Regions from separate parts of the Priestia sp. SB1 genome, predicted to be linked through region 1. Evidence: riboswitches for the same ligand, from Rfam matches in the RefSeq annotation. Region 1 holds a riboswitch; each other region holds the start of a gene.

The links. A riboswitch is a leader RNA that binds a small molecule or an ion and turns the genes downstream of it on or off. The one in region 1 is predicted to bind cyclic di-AMP.
Region 2: another riboswitch for cyclic di-AMP. It lies ahead of WKH56_RS00885 (dicarboxylate/amino acid:cation symporter); the one in region 1 lies ahead of WKH56_RS00175 (potassium channel family protein).
Region 3: another riboswitch for cyclic di-AMP. It lies ahead of WKH56_RS01160 (APC family permease); the one in region 1 lies ahead of WKH56_RS00175 (potassium channel family protein).
Region 4: another riboswitch for cyclic di-AMP. It lies ahead of kdpF (K(+)-transporting ATPase subunit F); the one in region 1 lies ahead of WKH56_RS00175 (potassium channel family protein).

Annotation. Positions count from the first base shown of each region.
Region 1 is NZ_JBBJSS010000001.1:31,468-37,060, reverse strand. Features, by position in the region: gene WKH56_RS00195 (S1C family serine protease) at 1-1,080, shown strand, start outside; gene WKH56_RS00190 (peptidyl-prolyl cis-trans isomerase) at 1,077-1,979, shown strand; gene WKH56_RS00185 (Lrp/AsnC family transcriptional regulator) at 2,268-2,723, opposite strand; gene WKH56_RS00180 (carboxymuconolactone decarboxylase family protein) at 2,844-3,302, shown strand; cyclic di-AMP (ydaO/yuaA leader) riboswitch at 3,418-3,562, shown strand; gene WKH56_RS00175 (potassium channel family protein) at 3,687-4,346, shown strand; gene WKH56_RS00170 (TrkH family potassium uptake protein) at 4,350-5,593, shown strand, end outside.
Region 2 is NZ_JBBJSS010000001.1:165,120-170,712, reverse strand. Features, by position in the region: gene WKH56_RS00900 (YjcZ family sporulation protein) at 5-178, shown strand; gene WKH56_RS00895 (ATP-binding protein) at 332-1,732, shown strand; gene WKH56_RS00890 (NAD(P)/FAD-dependent oxidoreductase) at 1,951-3,420, shown strand; cyclic di-AMP (ydaO/yuaA leader) riboswitch at 4,027-4,181, shown strand; gene WKH56_RS00885 (dicarboxylate/amino acid:cation symporter) at 4,362-5,593, shown strand, end outside.
Region 3 is NZ_JBBJSS010000001.1:219,880-225,472, reverse strand. Features, by position in the region: gene glnA (type I glutamate--ammonia ligase) at 1-283, shown strand, start outside; gene WKH56_RS01170 (hypothetical protein) at 899-1,054, shown strand; gene WKH56_RS01165 (N-acetylmuramoyl-L-alanine amidase) at 1,202-2,254, shown strand; cyclic di-AMP (ydaO/yuaA leader) riboswitch at 2,446-2,587, shown strand; gene WKH56_RS01160 (APC family permease) at 2,750-4,576, shown strand; gene WKH56_RS01155 (cation diffusion facilitator family transporter) at 4,686-5,593, shown strand, end outside.
Region 4 is NZ_JBBJSS010000005.1:538,776-544,368, reverse strand. Features, by position in the region: gene WKH56_RS21470 (CHY zinc finger protein) at 1-189, opposite strand, end outside; gene WKH56_RS21465 (undecaprenyldiphospho-muramoylpentapeptide beta-N-acetylglucosaminyltransferase) at 367-1,434, shown strand; cyclic di-AMP (ydaO/yuaA leader) riboswitch at 1,634-1,776, shown strand; gene WKH56_RS21460 (hypothetical protein) at 1,849-1,986, shown strand; cyclic di-AMP (ydaO/yuaA leader) riboswitch at 2,002-2,142, shown strand; gene kdpF (K(+)-transporting ATPase subunit F) at 2,434-2,520, shown strand; gene kdpA (potassium-transporting ATPase subunit KdpA) at 2,545-4,206, shown strand; gene kdpB (potassium-transporting ATPase subunit KdpB) at 4,228-5,593, shown strand, end outside.

The DNA of each region.
Region 1 (5,593 bases):
TTAATGGATTCAGCGGATACGCAAACAGCGAATCAAACAACGCAGACTCAAACGGCAACAACAACGAGCACAACGCCTCGAACAGTAAGCACAACCGTGAATCAGTCAGATCTTGTTTCAGTTGTAAATAAAGTATCAGCTGCTGTTGTAGGCGTGAACAATATTCAACAGCAAACAAATCCATTTTCTGGAGATACCCAAACGCAAGAAGCAGGAACGGGTTCCGGTGTTATTTTCAAAAAAGAAAATGGAAAAGCCTACGTTGTAACAAATAACCACGTTATTGACGGCGCAAGCGAAGTAGAAGTGTCACTTTCAAACGGACAAAAAGAAAAAGCTAAAATTGTCGGAGCTGACGCGCTAACGGATTTAGCGGTGCTTGAAATGTCCGACAAAAATGTTGAACAAGTGGCGAAGTTCGGAAAATCATCAGATTTAGTGGCGGGTGAAACGGTTCTTGCAATCGGAAATCCTCTTGGTGAACAATTTTCTCGTACGGTCACACAAGGTATCGTGAGCGCAGCAAAACGCTCTGTCCCTATTTCAGAGAATTGGAACGTAGATGCAATTCAAACGGATGCGGCTATTAATCCAGGAAACAGCGGCGGTGCCTTGATCAATTCTTCCGGTGAAGTAGTTGGTATCAACAGTATGAAAATTTCAGAAGACAATGTAGAAGGAATCGGCTTTGCTCTTCCAAGTGATGAAGTGCAGCCAACAATTGAACAGCTGATGAAAAACGGAAAAATAACGCGTCCATATATGGGGGTAGGTCTTCAAGATGTAGGTCAGCTTTCAGCTGCAACAAAACAAGATCAGCTAGGCCTAACAAGCGATACGTCTGAAGGGGTTGTCGTAACGACGGTTGAACCGTTCTCTTCTGCTTCTGATGCTGGTTTACAATCAAAAGACGTGATTGTGGCCATCGATGGAAATGAAGTCAAAACATCCAGTGATTTACGTCAATATCTATACACAAAACGCAAAGTAGGAGACACGGTAAAATTAGACGTGTACCGAAATGGAAAAAAACAAACTATTTCTCTGAAGCTTTCAGAGCAGCAGGATAACAATGGATGAGTTCAGCACCGTTAAAGCTGCTGCTAGCAGTATTAACAGCGTTCGGATTTTTAACAGGCTGCGGAGGGAAGCATTCAAACACGATGTTTCCTTCTGTAGAAATTAGTCAGCTATCTTCTGCTAAAGAAGTGGCAGCGTATGAAGGAGGAAAGGTGACAGGAGCTGAATTCAATCGTTTTTTAGCAGTTGAAGGGTTCTTAAATCCCGATGCTCCGCTAAATGATACAAGCTACCGCAAAGAGTTGTTGCGGCAGCTTGTCATGCAAAAAATCTTAATTTCGCATCTAAAGACAAGTGACAGGGTACAGAAAAAAGTCGAGGATATGTGGAAACAAATCAAACGTTCATATGACGAAGATACAAGAAAACAAGGCTATGAAGTCTTGCACATTCGTTCTAGCGATGTAACTAAACAGCTAATAAATCAGTTTAAATTAGAAGAATATTTCCGTAAACAAATTACGTCTGATGAACTAGACGCTTACTATACACGTATTGAGAATGATGTAACGCGCGTATCTTTTTCGCAGCTAACTTTTACAACTTTACATGATGCCGAGACCGTTGCGGCTGAGCTGCAAAAAGGAACATCGCTTCAAGACGTTCAAAAAAAATATGCTGATGTCCAGACCATCAGCAAAATAGAGAATGATGATAATCTAAAGCTTTCGAATCTATCTCCCTCTTTTATAGATGTTTTAAAAAAACAGTACATCGGAGAGTGTAGTAAGCCCATTAAAATGGGTAAAGTCTATTATATTCTTATTTTAAAACAAAAAGATAAAAAAACGGAATCAGAAGTCAAAGAAGAAATGATGAAAGAACTTGTTTTGAATCATATCAACCGGTATATCCAGGATCAACTGCCAAGGTTTCACGTGACTTTCAACCTTAGGTAGTTCCCTTTTATATAGATTGATTGTTTTCAAAAAACAAGCAGGTAAAAGAGCTTTCTATTAATAGAGAGCTCTTTTACATTTTTAAGTAGACAGAAATGTCGGTACCTGATAGAATGAAGTTGTAAAACTTTCATTATTCGGAAAATTTATACCCTCCAGCTTTGGAGGGTTATTTTTTATGCTTTTGGACGAATAAAAGAGGCTAGGACAGAAGTAGTTTAGTGGAAAGAAGATCCGAACGATGAATCGTTCGGATCTTTTCGTTAGTACGGTGAACGTATGTTTCAATCACTTTTCATCTTTTAAATGACTCAATAATGCAGAAGACATCTCCACGTGAGAAAGGGCGATGTGTGAAATCGTTTTGGCATAAGGTGTAATTTCGTTAATAAATTGCTCGAGTACGTGCAGGTGAGGAAGCTGAAGCTTTGTAATGAAGCAAGCCTGTCCGGCGATGCGTTCACAGAATAAAGCATAGGGATACTGAGAAATAAATCTTTTAAAACGCTCGTGCTCTCCGTTTTTCATGGTTACTTCAATAAAACACGAGACGGGCAACTGCAGCTTTTCATAATCAATATCGATTGTATATCCTTTTATAATACCAAAGCTCTCTAGCTGTCTTACTCGCTCTGCCACTGAAGGAGGAGACAGGTTAATTTGTTTTCCTAGCTCTCTTAAGGAAAGACGGCTGTTTTGCTGCAGTGCCTGCAAAATCGATAAATCAATTTCATCAATTTTCAATTGAAAACCTTCTTTCATATTAATGTTTCATTTGATTAGTAACAGCAGATAATATGTTTTATTTGTTATCTGAAATCTCCATTTTTCTTACTATAATAATTAAAAAGGAGTGAGTGAAAAATGGCAAGAGTTTTGTTAACAAACGAAGAGGGAACAAATTTTGAAAAAGCACTGAATTTAATTCCAGATGTAAAAAGGTTGTATGATGAGCTATACGACAAGCTTTGGAACAGTGATATAGTAAAAAGAGAGACTAAGGAAAAAATCAGGCTTTATCTAGCAGGTGTTAACGGCTGTGAGACGTGTATGAGCATGTCATATGTAGGCGATAAGACGCTTAATCAAAAAGTGTTAAGAGAAAAAGAGCTGGAAGAAAAAGATCGACTGCTGTTTCGATTTATAGATGTATACCGAGTGCGTCCAAGGGATTTGACGGATGCTGATATGGATCAATTAAAGAAATTTTACAGTGATACGCAGCTATTAGAGCTTTTGGCTGTTATTAATTTGTTTGATCAATTTCACAAACTGATTGTCAGTTTAGATTTATATGATTTTTGCAGTTTGCAGCGCAAGTGATGTCTTCCCTAAAAATATCTTGACAGACAAAATCCACAGGAGTAAGATAGCTTTCGTGAAGTGAAACGTATCATGAATCGAATCGATTATTCTAAAAAATAGATCATAGACATTTGAATAAAAATCGCTTAATCCATTACGGAGCGGAGGACCCATTATTTACGCACATATTGTGCTCCGGGGTGAATCCTTAAAAAGGTAGGGTTACTCTTAAAACCCGAACCCGACAGCTAACTTCGCAAGCGTTTTGAGGGGGAAGAGTGTGAAAAAACACAGGAGCCTTCCTGTGTTTTTTTGCGCTTTTTTTAAGAAAAACATGTAATTTTTTAGAAAAAGTATAAGCTAAGAGAACACACAGCAGTTGAAGAAAGGAATAAATACATTATGAAAAAACAGTTTGCTGTATTGGGATTAGGTCGTTTTGGAGGCAGTTTGGTTGAAGAGTTTGCTAATTTGGATGTGGATGTGCTCGCTATTGACCGCAATCAGGAGGTAGTAAAGAAATATAGCAACTCAGCTACATATGTCGTGCAAGCGAACGCAATTGATGAAGCTAGCTTAAAAGGGCTAGGCATTCGTAACGTTGATCATGCTCTTATTTCGTTTGGAGACGATATCGAAGCAAGCGTGCTTGCAACGATGCTTTTAAAAGATATGGGCGTTAAGCAAGTATGGGTAAAAGCGGTGAATATGTATCATCAAAAAGTGCTGGAGAAAATAGGAGCGGACAAAGTCATTCACCCTGAGCGCGATATTGCGAAGCGTATTGCTCATCACGTGGTGTCAGAAAAAATCATTGATTACATTGAACTGTCAAAGGATTATAGTATTGTCGAAATTGTCGCTTCTAAAAAGCTTCATAATAAAACGCTGTTTGATTTAAATATCCGTGCCAAGTACGGCTGCAATATTATCGGCTTTCAGCGGAAAGACGGGGAAATGGTGATTTCGCCTACCGCGCATGAAATAATTGAACAAGGAGATATGCTGATTGTTATCGGACATAATCGCGATTTGAACCGTTTTGAAGAAGAAGGAGTTTAACTCATGAAAAAACAAATCATTAAACTAACTCCTCCGCAGCTTCTTGTTTCCATTTTTGGCGGAGGAATTATTATTGGTGCTCTTCTATTGATGATGCCTTTTTCTACTACTGAGCCAATCCGGTGGGTAGACGCCCTTTTTACATCTACTTCCGCTATGACAGTGACCGGCTTAGCCGTCGTAGATACAGGTACGCGTTTTACCGTCATCGGTCAAACGATTATTATGCTGTTAATTCAAATAGGCGGTCTTGGCATTATGTCATTTGCCGTGCTGATTTTCATGATGCTAGGTAAAAAAATTGGATTTAAAGAGCGTATGCTCGTTCAGCAGGCATTAAATCAGACGAGCGTCGGTGGAGTTGTGCTGCTAGTTAAAAGATTGTTCATCTTTTCATTTTTAATTGAGTTTGTTGCACTGATCTTTTTAGCGATACGCTGGGTTCCGGAATTCGGATGGTCTAAGGGGCTGTTCTTTAGCTTGTTTCATTCGATTTCGGCTTTTAATAACGCAGGGTTCGGACTACTGTCTGATAACTTAGTTCAGTATGTAGGAGATCCTATTATTAACATCACGATTTCTTTTCTCTTTATTATTGGTGGGTTAGGGTTTACCGTCCTTGCTGATATGTGGGTGAAAAAATCGTATAAAAAACTAACGCTGCATTCAAAAATTATGATTATCAGCACGTTCGCCATTAACGTGATTGCCATGCTTTTTATTTTTTTCTTAGAGTACGGCAATTCGCATACGCTCGGAAATTTATCATTAGGAGACAAAGTATGGGCTTCTTATTTTCAAGCGGTAACAACAAGAACCGCTGGCTTTAATACGATTGATTTAGCTCATTTGCATGACGCAACGGTGTTTTTAATGGTTTTATTGATGTTCATTGGTGCAGGGAGTGCGTCAACAGGAGGGGGTATCAAACTCACGACGTTTGTGGTGATTGTCTTTTCTGTATGGGCATTTTTACGAAGCAGGGAAGATATTGTGCTGCTAAAGAGACGACTTCTTCCTCTTCATGTGTTTAAGGCACTAGCCATTACGATGATTTCAATTATGTTTGTGTTTGGGGCCATCTTCCTGTTAAATATTTCGGAAAACCTGCCGTTTGTAAAAATTATGTTTGAAGTTGTTTCTGCGTTTGGAACAGTAGGTTTATCGATGGGAGCGACTCCTGAACTTTCGTACTTTGGACGCGTGATTATTATCTTTATCATGTTTTTAGGAAAAGTGGGGCCATT
Region 2 (5,593 bases), 130 kb from region 1:
TGCTATGTATAACTACGATTGTTACGACCCATGCCATCACGGAGGCTATCACCACCTATATGATACTTGCCACTATCCAATTGGCGGTTATCATCATTGCGGAACGGGCCAGTCATTTGCATTAATTGTTGTACTATTTATTTTATTAATCATCATTGGCTGTACTTGTTTTTGCTGATTAGATCTCATTTGCTCGCATGTGCGAGCTTTTTATAAAAGATGGAAAAGGACAAACTTACATATAAATTGTTTAAATAATAAAAAAATTTTGCCAAATCAACATTTACCATATTATACTATAGCTAGTAACTCAATAAGCGAAGGTGAATATATGGAAAAGGAAAAAGTATTTCAACAGCTATTTTCAATGTCATTTACACCAATGCTCGTAATGAATATGGATGGCGATATTCAAATTTTAAATGAAGCTTGCTGCCACCTTTTTAAAACGACGGAGGAACGGCTTCTTTCCTGTAATGTATTTGAAGAGCCAAATCGCTTTTTTATTGAAAAGCATGAAGTGGAACCGTTAAGAAAGCAAGAGGAAGAAGTTGTTTTACTTAAGAAAAAAGTAGATCAGCAGTTTCCGATGCATATCCATATTCAGCGCACGGAAGAAGATATTCCGCTCTTAGTTGTTCAGTGGAAAGAGTTTTCCTCAAGCATTGAAAAGCAAGAGGAAGTCATTCGGAAAATGAAGCAATATAAGCAGTTTGTCCAGCAAAGTCAAGATGCATTTATTGTAACGAGAGAAGGCAGAATTCAATATTTGAATCCCGCTGGTGTTAAACTTCTTGGCGGCGAGAAAAAAGAAGAGTATATCGGGCGTCCTTGGCTTCACTTTATTCACCCCGAACATTTAGAAATTGTAAAAGAACGAATGGTTCAGCTGATGAATGGAATGTCCGTGAGGCCACGTGTTGATGTGAAATTATTGACTAAAAAAGGGGTCGTCATTATTGAATCTTCGGCAACCAAAATTAAGTTTGAAGGACAGGATGCCATTCAGTATATTATTCGCGACGTAACGGATCGAAAAAAATATGATGAAATGGCAAGCAAATCTGAAAAGCTTACAATGGTGAGCAAGCTAGCGGCAGGAGTAGCACATGAAATCCGTAATCCAATGACGGCGATTAAAGGGTTTATTCAGCTGCTAAAAGCATCGAAACAGTATAATGAAGAATACAATGATATTATGCTTGAAGAATTGAATCGCGTCGAATCCATTATTCAAGAATTTTTAACACTGGCCAAGCCTAAAATTGAAAATTCATACCATCCGAAAAGTCTCAATCAAATCATACGTCACGTGACATTATTATTAGATACACACGCCAATTATAAAAATTGTCGTATTATTAATGAGATTAGTGATGAGATTACAATCTTTTGTGAAGAAAATGCGCTTAAACAAGTTTTTATTAATTTAATTCAAAATGCGCTTGAGTCAATGAGCAAAGGTACAGTTAAAGTTACCGTTGAGAAAAGAAATGAATACGGCATGGTCATTATCGAGGATGAAGGATGTGGAATTGATGAGCAATCTTTAGCTCGGCTAGGTGAACCATTTTATTCCACCAAACAAACAGGAACAGGGCTAGGATTAATGATTAGCTACCGAATAATCGAACAGCATCAAGGGCATATTTCATTTGCGAGTAAAGTAGGAGTAGGAACAAAAGTAGAAATTGCTCTTCCGTATATTAAAGAACCAGTGAACATTTCGTAGCGCTTGCTATTCGTTCGCTGGTTTTTATTTGGTTAAAATAAAAACGAATGTTTTTTTATTTTTTTTATTTTAATGTTCGTGTATATTGTTGACTAAAGGGTTTGTTTTTGATATATTATCAAATGGCTAGAAAATAACCGAATGATAATAAAAAAAGAAAATTCGGTCAATAACTTTTATCTTTTACCCAAAGAAAAAAGATGATGGGAGAATGTACAATGAACTCAAATTATGATGTTATTGTGGTAGGGGCAGGACCCGCTGGAATTTTTACTTGCTATGAGCTAACGTTAAAATTACCGGAAGCAACTATTTTATTAATCGATAAAGGACACGATATCTATCGACGTAATTGTCCGATTCTTCAGAAAAAAATTGAAAAATGTCCGCCTGCAGTTGGCAGAAAAGAGTTTGCTGGCTGTTTGCCTGCTTGTTCTATCACAAATGGTTTCGGTGGAGCCGGCGCATATTCAGATGGGAAGTTTAATATCACCAGTGAATTTGGAGGCTGGATGACGGATTATCTGTCTGAATCACAGGTGGTAGATTTAATTAAATACGTGGATGAAATTAATTTAAAACACGGAGCAACCGATACGATTACGGATCCGTTAACTGATAAAGTTCGTGAAATTGAAAAACGCGGATACGCAGCAGGATTAAAGTTATTGCGTGCCCAAGTGCGTCATTTAGGAACAGAGCAAAATTTAGAAATTTTAAAAAGCATTTATGAATACTTAAAAGAAAAAATTGATATGCAGTATAAAACGGAAGTAGCCGATTTAATAACAGAAAAAGAAGATGGTCAGCATATCGTGCGCGGTATTGAATTGAAGAATGGTGACAGAATTACGGCTGATAAAGTCGTGGTTTCACCAGGTCGAGACGGCTCGAAGTGGATGAGCGACTTACTAAAAAAACGCCGTTTAAAAATGATTAACAATCAAGTAGACATCGGTGTTCGAGTAGAAACATCTAACGTTGTTATGGAAGAAATCAACAAGCACTTGTACGAAGGGAAATTTATTTACAATACGTCTGTAGGTACAAGAGTCAGAACGTTCTGCAGCAATCCTTCAGGGCATGTGGTAGTAGAGAATCATTCAGGGATTATGTTAGCAAATGGACACGCATACAAAGATCCGAAGCTTGGAAGTCAAAATACGAACTTTGCGCTGCTTGTTTCTCATAAATTTTCGGATCCATTTGATCAGCCGAACGAATATGCGCACGAAGTATCAAGATTAGCTAATATGCTGTCAAACGGAGGCTTAGTTGTTCAAAAGTATGGAGATATTTTAAAGGGGCGCCGTTCAACAGCGAATCGAATTAAAGAAGGCTTTTTAGAACCAACGTTAAAAGAAGCTGTCCCTGGTGATTTGGGTTTAGTGCTTCCATACAATACAATGAAAAGCTTAATTGAAATGACAGAAGCACTGGATCATGTAACGCCTGGGTTAGCATCTGAACATACGCTGTTTTACGGTGTGGAAGCGAAATTTTACTCCGCCCGTCCGAAGTTAAACGATAAGTTTGAAACTGAAATTTCCGGTTTATACGTGGGAGGAGACGGAGCTGGTATTACGCGAGGACTCGCGCAGGCAAGTGCGTGTGGTGTGTGGGTAGCTCGTGACATTGTTGGAAAATTAAAGAATCGTAAAGCAAGTTCTGAACCTGTTACTGTATAAAAAAAGAGGCCGTCACGGCCTCTTTTTTTTATGGGTTAAATCAACGAGAGGGAATAAGTAAAAAGTAAAGAACTTGCACCGCTCCAACTCCGATAGTTTTATATGATAATTACCCGCTCCTTTTTTAAAAGATAGTAGGAAATCTATACTTCTATCTTGAGCAGAATTAAGTAGAATAAGGGGAATTGATAATGTCGATTTCTTCGCATCAATAAAGTCAGTGAAATTTTAGGGAGTGTATATCAAGCAGTACAAGGATAAAATCAACAGTTGGAAAGAGTTTTTTTTTTTTGGATAAGTAAAATATTTATGGAAGCAGTAAAGTACATGGATATTAGAATAATTATACATATTTATGAATGATATTAACGAGAATAAAGTTCACTTTATAAACTATTTTTTGAATTAATTTTTTATTCATTAGATTGTAAGTCTTGTTAAATAGGTGTTTTTGGTTTATTGAAATATGATGTAAATATTTTAAAATATAACAATTCTCAACTTTTTACGATAAAATCATGCATTATTTTTGAATAAAAACTTGACAGAAACATATAAAATGAATTTTAATTAAAGTAACAATTATTATCATGCAAAAATATTAAAGAAAATTATTTGCTTAATCTCTTTTGCTTTATAAGAGAACGGAGGACCCATATTTGTGCGTAATGTACTTGGGGTGAATCTTGAATGAATCAAGTAGGGTAACTCACATACCTGAATCCGACAGCTAACTCCGTAAGCATTCAGTGAGGGAATAACAGGTCTATGAAACCATGATATTCTCATGGTTTTTTGTATAGCTAAAAATATTCCTAAACTATTAATCTGAAAATTTTTAATATATTGTATATTTTGAGTGTTATCGCCCTCAATGCATGGTAAAATAAGTATGGTAGTTAGAATCATTCTAATATAATTTATTTACGGGAGGTAAATCGATGAAGCTATCGACAAAGATTATTATCGCGCTAATTGCTGGCGCTATTGTAGGAGTGTTAATCAATGCTTTTGCTCCAAGTGCTTTTGCTCCGCTGGACAAGTACTTGTTTACACCGCTTGGCCAAATTTTCTTAAGCTTAATTAAAATGCTTGTTGTACCAATTGTGTTTTTCTCTATCACGTTAGGTGTAGCAGGTTTAGGAGATCCTAAAAAATTAGGAAGAATCGGGGCAAAAACAGTTTCCTACTTCCTAGTGACAACAACCGTTGCAATTATTATCGGTTTAATTTTAGCGTATGCAATTAAACCGGGTACATTTGGATCTTTTGATACACAAAACGCTTCTTTTGAAGCTGAAAAAGCACCACCTGTTGGAGAGACATTCTTAAATATGATTCCAGTCAATCCAATTCAAGCGATGGCTGAAGGGAATATGCTTCAACTTATCGTTTTCTCTATCTTTATCGGTTTTGGTATCACGATGCTTGGAAGTAAAACAAAAGGACTTTACAATTTACTTGAGCAAGGAAATGAATTGATGATGTACCTTGTGAATCTAGTGATGAAGTTTGCTCCGTACGGAACATTTGGGCTTCTTGCAACCGCGGTTGGAAGTCAAGGCTGGCAGGCAATTAAAGCGATGGGGCTATACATGATTGTAGTCGTGCTCGCGCTGTTCATCCATTCAATCGTAACATATGGGGGATCAGTCGCTCTTATGGCCAGACGTAACCCTATTGAATTTTTTAAGGGGTTTGCTCCTGCGATGACAGTTGGATTCAGTACATCAAGCAGTAATGCAACGCTTCCGATTTCAATGAATGTGGCGCAAAAAAATCTTCGTGTCCCCGAGTCTATCAGCAGTTTTGTTCAGCCATTAGGTGCAACTATTAACATGGATGGAACGGCAATTATGCAAGGTGTAGCGACTATTTTTATTGCGCAAGTATACGGGGTTGATCTGTCGTTGGGCGCTCTTGTGACGGTTGTGTTGACAGCGGTGCTTGCTAGTATTGGTACAGCAGGCGTGCCGGGAGTTGGTCTTATTATGCTAGCGATGGTACTGAGTTCGGTTGGCCTGCCTGTAGCAGGTATCGGATTAATTATCGGAATTGATCGCTTGCTTGATATGCTTCGTACGTCTGTAAATATTACAGGAGACGCTGCGTGTGCCGTTATTGTGGCTGAGTCAGAAGCAAAGCGTATCGATAAATCTGTAACGCAATCAGC
Region 3 (5,593 bases), 190 kb from region 1:
AAAAGCTGGTTTAGATGGAATCAAGAACAATCTTGAAGCTCCAAAACCTATTGATCGTAATATCTATGTAATGACAAAAGAAGAGCGTGTTGAAGAAGGTATCGTAGATTTACCTGCAACATTAGCTCAAGCTTTAGATAGCTTCCAATCAAACGAAGTGATGGTTTCTGCATTAGGTGAACACTTAGCAGAGCACTTCGTTGAAGCGAAAGAAATCGAGTGGGATATGTTCCGTACACAAGTTCATCCTTGGGAACGTGACCAATACATGAGCCAATATTAATTTTTAAAAGTCGGAGAGATCGTTTGTACGTTCTCTCCGACTTTTTTTGTTTTTCACAATGAATAAATAACATTCTGCATACGTAAATTGAATAATATAGCTTGTTTATAAAAAAGCTGCCTGTCGTATAATTTACAGGGAGCTTTTTTATTGTTTTGTTACATACAAGAAAGAATTTGTTTACATGAATCAAAAAGGATGAGCTTTTTGTCTCATTGAATCTATAAGTAAAAGTAGTGTATAACAGATAGTGAGATTGTTTATGTGTTCACTCTGCACTGTATTTCAGTATAACTTCAGAGAGTTTTCAGCCAATCATAGTATCGTTAGAAAATACTGTTGGAGAGGAATGTAATAAAAATGAAAGAAGGAAATTTCTTTAAAGGTTTAGTGATAGGGATATTGATAAGCATTCCAATTTGGATTATTCTCATTGTTGTAGGCGTTCTGCTTTTTAAATAGGTCCTAACGTTATAAATAATAGACCCTCCTGATCTATACTTTAATCAACCAGAATAGAATTTGGACCAAAAGTATGTTAGGGGGGAGGGAACCGCACGATGAATTGTGCGGATTTTTTTATTGGTAGGGTAAACGTAGATTTCATCTATTTAGTTGCTTCTAGCAGTTGATTGGAGGGACACCTGCGAGAAAAGCGGAATAGGTGAGACCCCGCAGGAGCGCACGCGACGAGGAGGCTCACCAGCCCCCCCGCGGAAAGCGAAGCCTTGCACGGAATTCAACAGCGATGTAACAAGCCATCCATACTAGCGCATTTATCCTATTTGTTCGTTTTTAGATTGAAGTGATTTCGTTATGTCTCAATCTCCTTTTTTAGTAATTTTTCACTAAGTAGGCTAGTATACGTAGCACTTTTTTCCCTCATGCATATGTTAACAATAAGGAGGGACAAGTAATATGAAAAAAATCTATCTTGATGCAGGACATGGTGGGGCAGATGCAGGAGCAGTTGGAGCAAGCGGACTGTATGAAAAAAACTTAGTGTTAAAAATTCAACAATATTTAATAAGCTATTTAAATAGCACTTACAGTGACTTTACGATTAAAACCACCCGTACCACAGATACTTTTTTATCGTTATCTCAGCGAGCTTCTCAAGCTAACTCGTGGGGAGCAGATGCATTTATGTCTATTCACGTAAATGCCGGTGGAGGAACAGGATACGAAGATTATGTTTATAGAAGCGCTAGCAATGCTAGTAAAACGTTTCAATCGATTGTGCACGGGCAAGTACAGCCAACGCTGCTGTCGTATAATCATCCGAATCGCGGACGAAAATCGGCCAATTATGCGGTGCTTCGCTTAACAAATATGCCTGCAGTATTAACTGAAATAGCTTTTATTGATAGGAGCGCCGATGCAGCACTTCTTCAAAATGAAGCTTTTTTAAAAAGCATGGGTGAATCGTATGCAAAAGGAATTGCCGTATATTTAAATTTACCTCGTCGTGCAGTTCCAAATCCATCGCCATCTCCAACACCGACACCAAATCCATCACCTTCTGAACCAGGTGAAAAAACGTATACAATTAAGCAAGGAGATACGCTGTACAGTGTTGCACAGAAGTACGGCATAACAGTACAGGAGCTTCAAGAAGCAAATACAGGGCTTTCGGATCCTTTAACCCTAAAGGTTGGAAAAACAATTGTTATTCCTTCAGGAACTTCACCAAACCCATCTCCAACACCGTCACCAACTCCACCTTCTGAACAATATCCACTTCCCAATGGAATTTTAAAACAAGGCGATTCTGGAGAAGCAGTGAAACAGCTTCAAAGAGCATTAAACGCGGTTAATTTTAAAGTAGGGTCAGTAGACGGAATATATGGAGTACAAACGAAAGATGCAGTCAGACGTTTTCAGCTTGTGTATCTTCCTTATGATGTAGATGGCATTTATGGTCCTCAAACGAAAAACAAGCTAGCAGCCGTTTTAAAAGCAAAAAGTTAAAGAAAGCAGGTCTTCTGTAAGCAGGCAGAAGGCCTTTTGTTTTCCCCTTAAAAGCGCCTTAAGTACTATTTTATCGTTTACGTAAAATAATGCTTTACAAACCATTTGTACGGGAGTATATTATCTAAGAACAAAGGATAGTTATGAAAGAAACATGTTATCGATCATACTCTTTAACCGAAAATTATATTGACCTGTTATCGCTTAATTCGTCAGAAGTGGGGGACCCAAATTTGTGCATTGTCACTTGGGGTGAATCCTTTTTTAAAAGGTAGGGCTACTCTCATAGCCCGAATCCGACAGCTAACCCCATAAGCGTTTTGGAGAGGAGGTTTAAGCTGTGTAAAAACGCTGAGAACCCTTAGTGTTTTTTTTGTGCGCTTTTTTAACATAAAAAGGTATTTTTTAGGGATAATATCACTTATTCATGAACTTGTAACGGAGCTTAGCAACGAACAGTGAATAGTAGCTAAGCAATCATCGGAGGGAAATTACGTGAACTATTCAGTTCTCAAGAGATTATTGATTGGAAAGCCGCTCAAAACAAAAGAGTTAGGCGATCAAAAGCTTAGTAAGCTTAAAGCGCTGGCTATTTTATCATCAGATGCCTTATCTTCAGTGGCTTATGGAACAGAACAGATTTTGATTGTCCTTGCAACAGTGGGCGTGCTTGCCTATTGGTATTCGATTCCAATTGCGATTGGGGTATTGGTGCTGCTGACGGCTTTAATTCTTTCATATCGTCAAATTATTTATGCGTATCCGCAAGGCGGAGGAGCTTATATTGTTTCGAAAACCAATTTAGGAGAAAATCCTGGACTTATCGCTGGGGGATCACTGTTAGTAGATTATATTTTAACAGTTGCCGTGAGTGTTTCAGCAGGAACCGATGCTTTAACTTCGGCTTTTCCAACGCTGCATCACTATAACGTAGTAATTGCGTGTTTGCTGGTGATTTTTATTACGGTTTTAAATTTACGAGGTGTAACAGAATCCGCTTCTGTCTTAGCTTATCCGGTTTATTTATTTGTGATTGCTCTTATTTTGTTAATAGCGGTGGGCTTCTTCAAAATAGTGACAGGTCAAGTTTCACCTGAGCTTCATACATCTCTCGGTACCGTGGTGCCAGGTATTAGTTTGTTTTTATTATTAAAAGCTTTTTCATCAGGCTGTTCGGCATTGACTGGTGTAGAAGCTATTTCGAATGCAGTGCCTAACTTTAAAGATCCAGGTGCAAAAAATGCTGTTCATACATTAATGCTGATGGGCGGTATTTTAGCCGTTTTATTTTCTGGCATCACGTTTTTAGCTTATTGGCTTGGCATTTCTCCAAAAGCAGATGAAACGGTTGTATCACAAATTGCATCGAGTGTATTTGGACGAAATGGGTTTTATTATTTTATTCAAGGCACCACAGCTCTGATTTTAGTGCTAGCGGCGAATACAGGTTTTTCAGCTTTCCCTTTGCTTGCCGTAAACTTATCGTCTGATAAATACATGCCAAGAATGTTTCAAATTCGCGGCGATCGACTAGGCTATTCAAATGGAATTGTGACCCTTGGAATTGCTTCTATTGTCTTACTTGTCGCTTTTAAAGGAGCGACGGAACAATTAATTCCTCTTTATGCAGTTGGAGTGTTCATTCCATTTACGCTTTCTCAAACAGGCATGATTGTCAAATGGCTTAGAGAAAAGCCGGCCGGCTGGCAAGGAAAGCTAACCATTAACTTAATTGGTGCCCTCATTACCTTAACGGTGCTAATCATTTTGTTTACAACGAAGTTTTCACAAGTATGGTCCGTGCTCGTTTTCTTACCGGTTATCGTTTATATTTTTCATCGCATTCATACGCATTATGAAGCGGTAGGAGAGCAGCTTCGTATTAAGCAAGGAGAAAAGATTGGAAAGCTTGAAGGAAGTGTGGTCATTGTTCCTGTAGCAGGAATGACAAAGGTAGTGGAAAATTCATTGAACTATGCAAGAACGATTGGTGATACCGTTATTGCGGTGCACGTTGCTTTTGACCGAGAAAGTGAAAAGAGAATGGAAGAGAAGTGGGAAAAGTGGCAGCCTGATATTCGTATTGTTACGTTTCACTCTCAATACCGCAGTCTTGTGCGTCCGCTGTTTCGATTCATCGATATGGCTGAAGAAAAAGCCCGGGAAAATAATATGGCTATTACGGTTGTTATTCCGCAGTTCATCACGAAAAAAAGCTGGCAAAACATCCTTCATAATCAGTCCAGTCTGCTGTTAAAAGCACATTTGCTTTACCGTAAAAACGTAATCGTTACAACGGTACCTTATCGTTTTAAAAAATAATGAAACATGACTAAAAACCTCCAACTTATATGTTGGAGGTTTTTAATTTTTAAATTCACATACACTAACCATAATTGAATCTCATCAAAGGCACAAACGGAGGGATTGCATGAGTGAATTAATTAAGTTATTGCGAAAAGGAAATAAATCGGCCATGATGGCCGCTATAGTTAATACCATTATATCCATTATTAAAGGGATTGCTTTTGCTTTAACGGGAAATGTAGCGATGTTTGCTGAAACGATGCACAGCTTAGGAGACGCAGCAAATCAGTTCTTTGTTTTTATAGGTTCAGCATTAAGCAAAAAAGCTCCGACCAAACGATTTCCAAACGGATTTGGACGATTGGTTAATCTCGTTTTATTAGGGGCGGTTCTTGTAGTAGGAATTATGGCATTTGAAACGATTAAAGAAGGGTATCATCATATTCTTCATCCGACGAAGTCTTCAGGCTTTATTTTAAATATTGCAGTACTTGGCATCTCGGTATTACTTGAGATGTTTGTCCTCTTTAAGGCAATGAAAGAAATTTTGCACGATGTCGGAATGAATACTGCAGAGGTCAATGTTTTTACGCAAAGCTTTGTTCATCTAAAGAAAGCAAAGCCAGCAACTAAGCTTGTTTTTATGGAAGATCTGGTAGCCACTGGAGGAGGCGTATTGGCTTTAATCGCCGTTTTTATTTCGCGATTTACGCCTTTTCATCAAGCTGAAGGAATTGCTTCTATGCTAATTGGTCTTATGATGTTTTTTGTAGTAGGACGAGTATTTTTAGATAACGCTGCCGGAGCGCTTGGTGAAGCAGATAAAGAAATGGAAATGAAAATTGGTGCCATTGTTATGCAAGATGTACAAGTGCGTGATATTCAAACGTTAATGGTGATGAAAGAAGGAGAAGAGCTTCACGTTGAATTAAAAGTAGAAATTGATCCTTCTTTAACAGTAGCAGAAGCGGATGATATTAAAGATCGTCTGGAAAATCGTATTTTACAGGAAAAAGGAATAACGGATGTCAT
Region 4 (5,593 bases), on a different contig from region 1:
ATTAAACATAAATGTTGGCCATCTTTTAATGTCGTGATCCGCATGTGCGTTATGACATTGATAGCATGGATAATATGTATGACAGCAATAAAATTTTATTGCAATAATATCTTTATCCGTATGATAGTGCGTACAGCGCGTTTCGGAATCCACTGTGTCACCTTTTACTGCAGGTACAGATTTGTTCATTATCATCACTCCTTATGAAAAGTATAGCATGCTTTTATACGCCTTATCATACATATGTAAAAAGAAAAATGCTATAATAAAACCATCGTTTTACATGTCAGATTGCATGCTAAAAAGATCAGATAAAAATTGATGTCAAAACAGATCGATTAAGTGAAGTAAAGAGAGGAAGAAAAAATGAGTAAGCAAGTTATCGTTTTTACCGGAGGCGGAACAGCTGGACACGTAACACCAAACATTGCCATCATGAAAGAATTAGACAGTGAAAAATGGGATATCCATTATGTCGGTTCTCACAATGGTATTGAGAAAGAATTAATTACAAAATTAAACGTTCCATATCATGCGATTTCAAGCGGGAAGCTGCGTCGATACGTAGATATGGAAAATGTAAAAGATGTATTTCGAGTAGCAAAAGGGGTTGGCGATGCACGTCGCGTGCTGAAAAAGTTAAAGCCTTCTCTTGTTTTTTCAAAAGGCGGTTTCGTCACAGTTCCTGTGGTAATGGCTGCTAAATCTTTAAACATTCCCGTGTTCATTCATGAAAGTGATTTAACACCGGGACTGGCAAATAAAATTGCGCAGAAATTTGCCACTAAAATTTTCACTTCTTTTGATGAAGCCGCAAACTACTTTCCAAAAGAAAAAGTGCAGGTTGTTGGTTCACCTATTCGAAAAGAGCTATTTAGCGGAAGCGCAGCGAACGGGGAAAGCTGGCTACGCTTTTATGATAAGCGCCCCATTTTAACGATTATGGGCGGAAGTTTAGGAGCACGCCGTATTAATGAAATCGTTCGAGAGTCTTTGCCTGAACTGCAAAAGAAATTCCAAATTGTACACCTTTGCGGAAAAGGCAATATTGATACAAGCCTTGAAAAAGAGTCGGGATACCGTCAGTTAGAATACGTAAACGAACAGCTTCCTGATGTTCTAGCGGCAACTGATTATGTGATTACACGCGGCGGATCCAATGCCATTTTTGAGTTTTTAGCTCTTCATAAACCGATGATGATTATTCCTTTATCAAAAGCACAGAGTCGCGGAGATCAAATTTTAAATGCACAATCCTTTAAGAAAAAAGGCTACTGTATGGTTGTAGAAGAAGAGCAGTTAACAAAAGAACTGTTTTTGCGTGAAGTAAATGAGCTTCAGCAGCAGGCAAGTACGATGAAGCGTACAATGCGTGAAGCAACAAAAACGGATGCCATTTCAATTCTTGTAAATGAAATTGAGAAAATGAGCTAAAAAAGAGGCTGAAACAGACGTATGTTAGCCAAAGTGAAAAACGAACCATTGATCAAGGTATTTGATTAGTGGTTCGTTTTTTTTGAATCTATTATTTTAAAATAATGAATAAACATAGAAAAATAAAGCTTTTAAAATTTCAAAAAATGTTGTTGACAGTAAATTTTAACAGGAGTAAGATTACTCTCATGAAACGTTCCACTGTGAAACGCTGAGTCTTTTCTGAAAGAGAAGGAAAGAGCGGAGGACCCAATTATCAGGGGTGAATCTCTTAATTGAGTAGGGTTACTTTCTTGACCCGAACCCGTCAGCTAACTTCGTAAGCGTTAAGAGAGAGGATGGTGTAATCGTGGTCGTTTTCTATAACAGCGGATAGTACGCTCCTTTCAAAATATAGGTGAAAGGAGCGTCAGGATGCATTTATCTAAGCAAATGATTCAAATGATTGAATATCGGGCCATGTGCGATCAGCAATCTTTTGATCTAGCAAACCGCTATTTGTCTACGTTAGTTAATCAAAGTTTTAAACGCAGCAGTAAAAACTATTATTAAGTCTAAAAATTAAATAACAAAGATACGCTTAATCAATTATGAGCGGGGGACCCAATATTTTGTACGTATGTACTAGGGGTGAATCTCTTAACTGAGTAGGGTTACTTCCATAACCCGAATCCGACAGCTAACTCCGTAAGCGTTTTGGGAGTAAAAAATTCGTGTCAATTACGGCTTATTTGTCGTGCATTAAACCGCGGAAGAGAACTCTCTTCTGCGGTTTTTTAGTGGAAAAAAATAGCATCACGTCTCGCCTTTAGCTTTCTTGGACGTGATGGTTTATGTAAAGCAATAGTTACTAAGCTTAGAAGCTATCATTTTTGTTAGGAAAAAGTCAGGAGGGAGCAACGTGGATATAATCATGCTTGGAACACTTGCCATATTAACAGCTGCTATGTACGGAATTATTTGCTGGTCGTCTCATGTAGTAGACGAAAGAGAGGAGAAGTGAACGTGTCGTTCATTTTGTTAGGTATTTCAGTTCTCGTTTTAATTTATTTAGTATATGTACTGTTAAATCCAGAACAATTTTAATAAGCGGAGGAATAAAACGTGGGGATTTTTCTACTATCAGTTGCGCTGCTGCTTGTTTTTGTAGCGCTTATTGCAAAGCCCGTAGGTATTTATATAGCGAATGTGTTTTCAAACGATAAAAACACTAGCTTGGTAGGAAAGATAGAAACAGTTATGTTTAAAGCAGCAGGAATTAAAGGGCATAATCAGACGTGGAAGCAATATGCATTGGCTCTTGTGTTAACAAATACGTTTATGATTTTTGTAGTGTATCTTATCTTCCGGTTTCAAGAGGTACTGCCGCTTAACCCAAGCCACATTAAAGGAATGGATCCGGCTCTTGCTTTTAACACGGCCATTAGTTTTATGACAAATACGAACTTGCAGCACTACAGCGGTGAATCCGGTTTGTCCTATTTCTCGCAAATGGCAGCCGTTGTATTTATGATGTTTGCTGCACCAGCAACGGCACTTGCAGTAGCAATCGCTTTTATTCGCGGGCTAGCAGGGAAGGAAATGGGAAACTTTTTTGTTGACTTTGTAAAGTCAATTACGCGTATTTTACTTCCTATCGCTTTTATAACAGGCATTTTATTTGCGTTTTTAGGTGTCCCTCAAACGTTAAGCGGGACTGTGACTGCCCATACATTAGAAGGAGCAACGCAGCAAATAGCAAGGGGACCAGTTGCTTCTTTTCTTTCAATCAAAGAGCTAGGCAACAACGGAGGGGGATTTTTTGGTGTCAATTCAGCTCATCCATTTGAAAATCCTAATGCGTGGAGCAATGTATTACAAATCGTCCTTATGCTGTTATTGCCAACAGCCCTTCCTTTTACGTACGGAAAAATGATTGGACAGCGTAAACAAGGCCGCATCTTGTTTGTAGCGATGAGTATGCTGTTTATCGTTATTTTAAGCACAGCGTTTGTAACAGAGTGGGGAGGCAATCCAAGACTTGGTGCTTTTCATCTAAATGAAGCGAGCGGTTATATGGAAGGGAAAGAAGTCCGTTTTGGTGTCGGCATGTCGACGCTTTACGCCATCGTGACGACAGCAAGTGAAACAGGTGCAGTCAACACCATGCACGATACCCTGACGCCTCTTACCGGGTTATTAACGCTTGGAAATATGCTGTTAAATACCGTATTTGGCGGTGTCGGAGCAGGATTTATGAATGTTATGATGTACGTCATCATTGCCGTATTTTTATCAGGTTTAATGGTTGGAAGAACACCAGAATACGTAGGTAAAAAAATTGAAGGAAAAGAAATGAAACTCATTGCCGTGACGCTTATTCTGCAGCCGCTGCTAATTTTAGGAGGAACAGCCGTAGCACTTACCACTCATTTAGGAATGGAAGGTATATCAAACCCTGGCTTTCACGGGTTAAGTCAGGCACTGTACGAATTTACGTCGTCAGCAGCAAACAATGGGTCCGGTTTTGAAGGACTCGGTGACGCAACGCCGTTTTGGAACATTTCTACGGGAATTGTTATGTATATTGGACGCTACTTCGGACTAATTACAATGCTGGCGGTATCGAGCTCACTAGCATCTAAGCAGCTTGTTCCCGAAACACCTGGAACATTTAAAACGGATACGTCTTTATTTAGCGGCATTTTAATTGGAACTACCGTTATTGTAGGAGCACTTACGTTTTTCCCAGTGCTTGTGCTTGGGCCGGTTGCTGAGTATTTAACACTGTAATCAAGAAAGCGGAGGATCATAATGAATAAACGGAATTTTGCAAATAATATTGAATTGGATCACAACAGTCATATTCAAGGTTCTGTAGATAAACAAGCTTCATCGATTTTTATTCAATCAGTAAAGCAGGCGTTTATCAAGCTCAGCCCAAGAACGATGATAAAAAACCCTATCATGTTCGTAGTAGAAATCGGGTTTGTAATTACGCTTTTTTTAGCCGTTGTTCCGGACCTTTTCGGAGAAAGTACAGTAAGCACAGGATTTAATGTTGCCGTATCTCTCGTGTTATTTTTCACCATTGTTTTTGCTAATTTTGCAGAAGCATTAGCAGAAGGACGAGGAAAAGCACAGGCAAACTCATTAAAGAAATCTAAAGGCGATATTACAGCTAATCAGCTTCAAAACGGGCAAATGATACAAGTTTCGGCCTCGCAACTAAAAAAAGGAGATATTGTCGTCGTTTCACAAGGCGAAATGATTCCTGGAGATGGAGAAATTATTAAAGGACTGGCGTCCGTTGATGAATCGGCCATTACGGGGGAATCGGCACCTGTTATGAAAGAAGCAGGCGGGGATTTTAACTCTGTAACGGGAGGTACAAGAGTTGTCAGCGATGAAATTACAATTAAAATTTCGTGTGAGCAAGGTGAATCATTTTTAGATAAAATGATTTCGCTTGTTGAAGGAGCAGAGCGTCAAAAAACGCCAAATGAAATTGCGCTAAACACGGTTTTGACAAGTTTGACGATTATTTTTTTACTAGTTGTTGTGACGCTTCCTGTCTTTACAAACTATTTACATTTTCAACTCGACACGGCTATTTTAATTTCACTGCTCGTCTGCCTTATTCCTACGACGATTGGAGGATTATTATCGGCCATTGGAATTGCTGGAATGGATCGAGTCACGCAGTTTAACGTGATTGCTATGTCAGGAAAAGCAGTAGAAGCAGCTGGTGACATCAATACAATTATTTTAGATAAAACCGGCACCATTACGTTTGGAAACCGAATGGCTCATCAATTAACGACTGTAGAAGGCGTAGACGAACGTGAACTGTACAAATGGGCGTTTGTTTCTTCTCTTTACGACGAAACACCAGAAGGACGCTCAGTGGTTGATTTTATCCAAACTCGCATGGGAGTAGAAGACCTTAGAAAAACGCAGGGAACGTTTGTAGAATTCAAAGCTGAAACGCGAATGAGCGGCATTGACTTACAGAATGTATCTGTACGAAAAGGGGCAGTGGACGCCGTCACGGCATGGGTAGAGTCAAATGGCGGGATAATTCCCTCTGATTTACAGCAAAAAGCAAACGAAATTGCAGGAGCTGGTGGCACGCCGCTTGCCGTCGCCGCTGATAATAAAATTTACGGTTTGATTTATT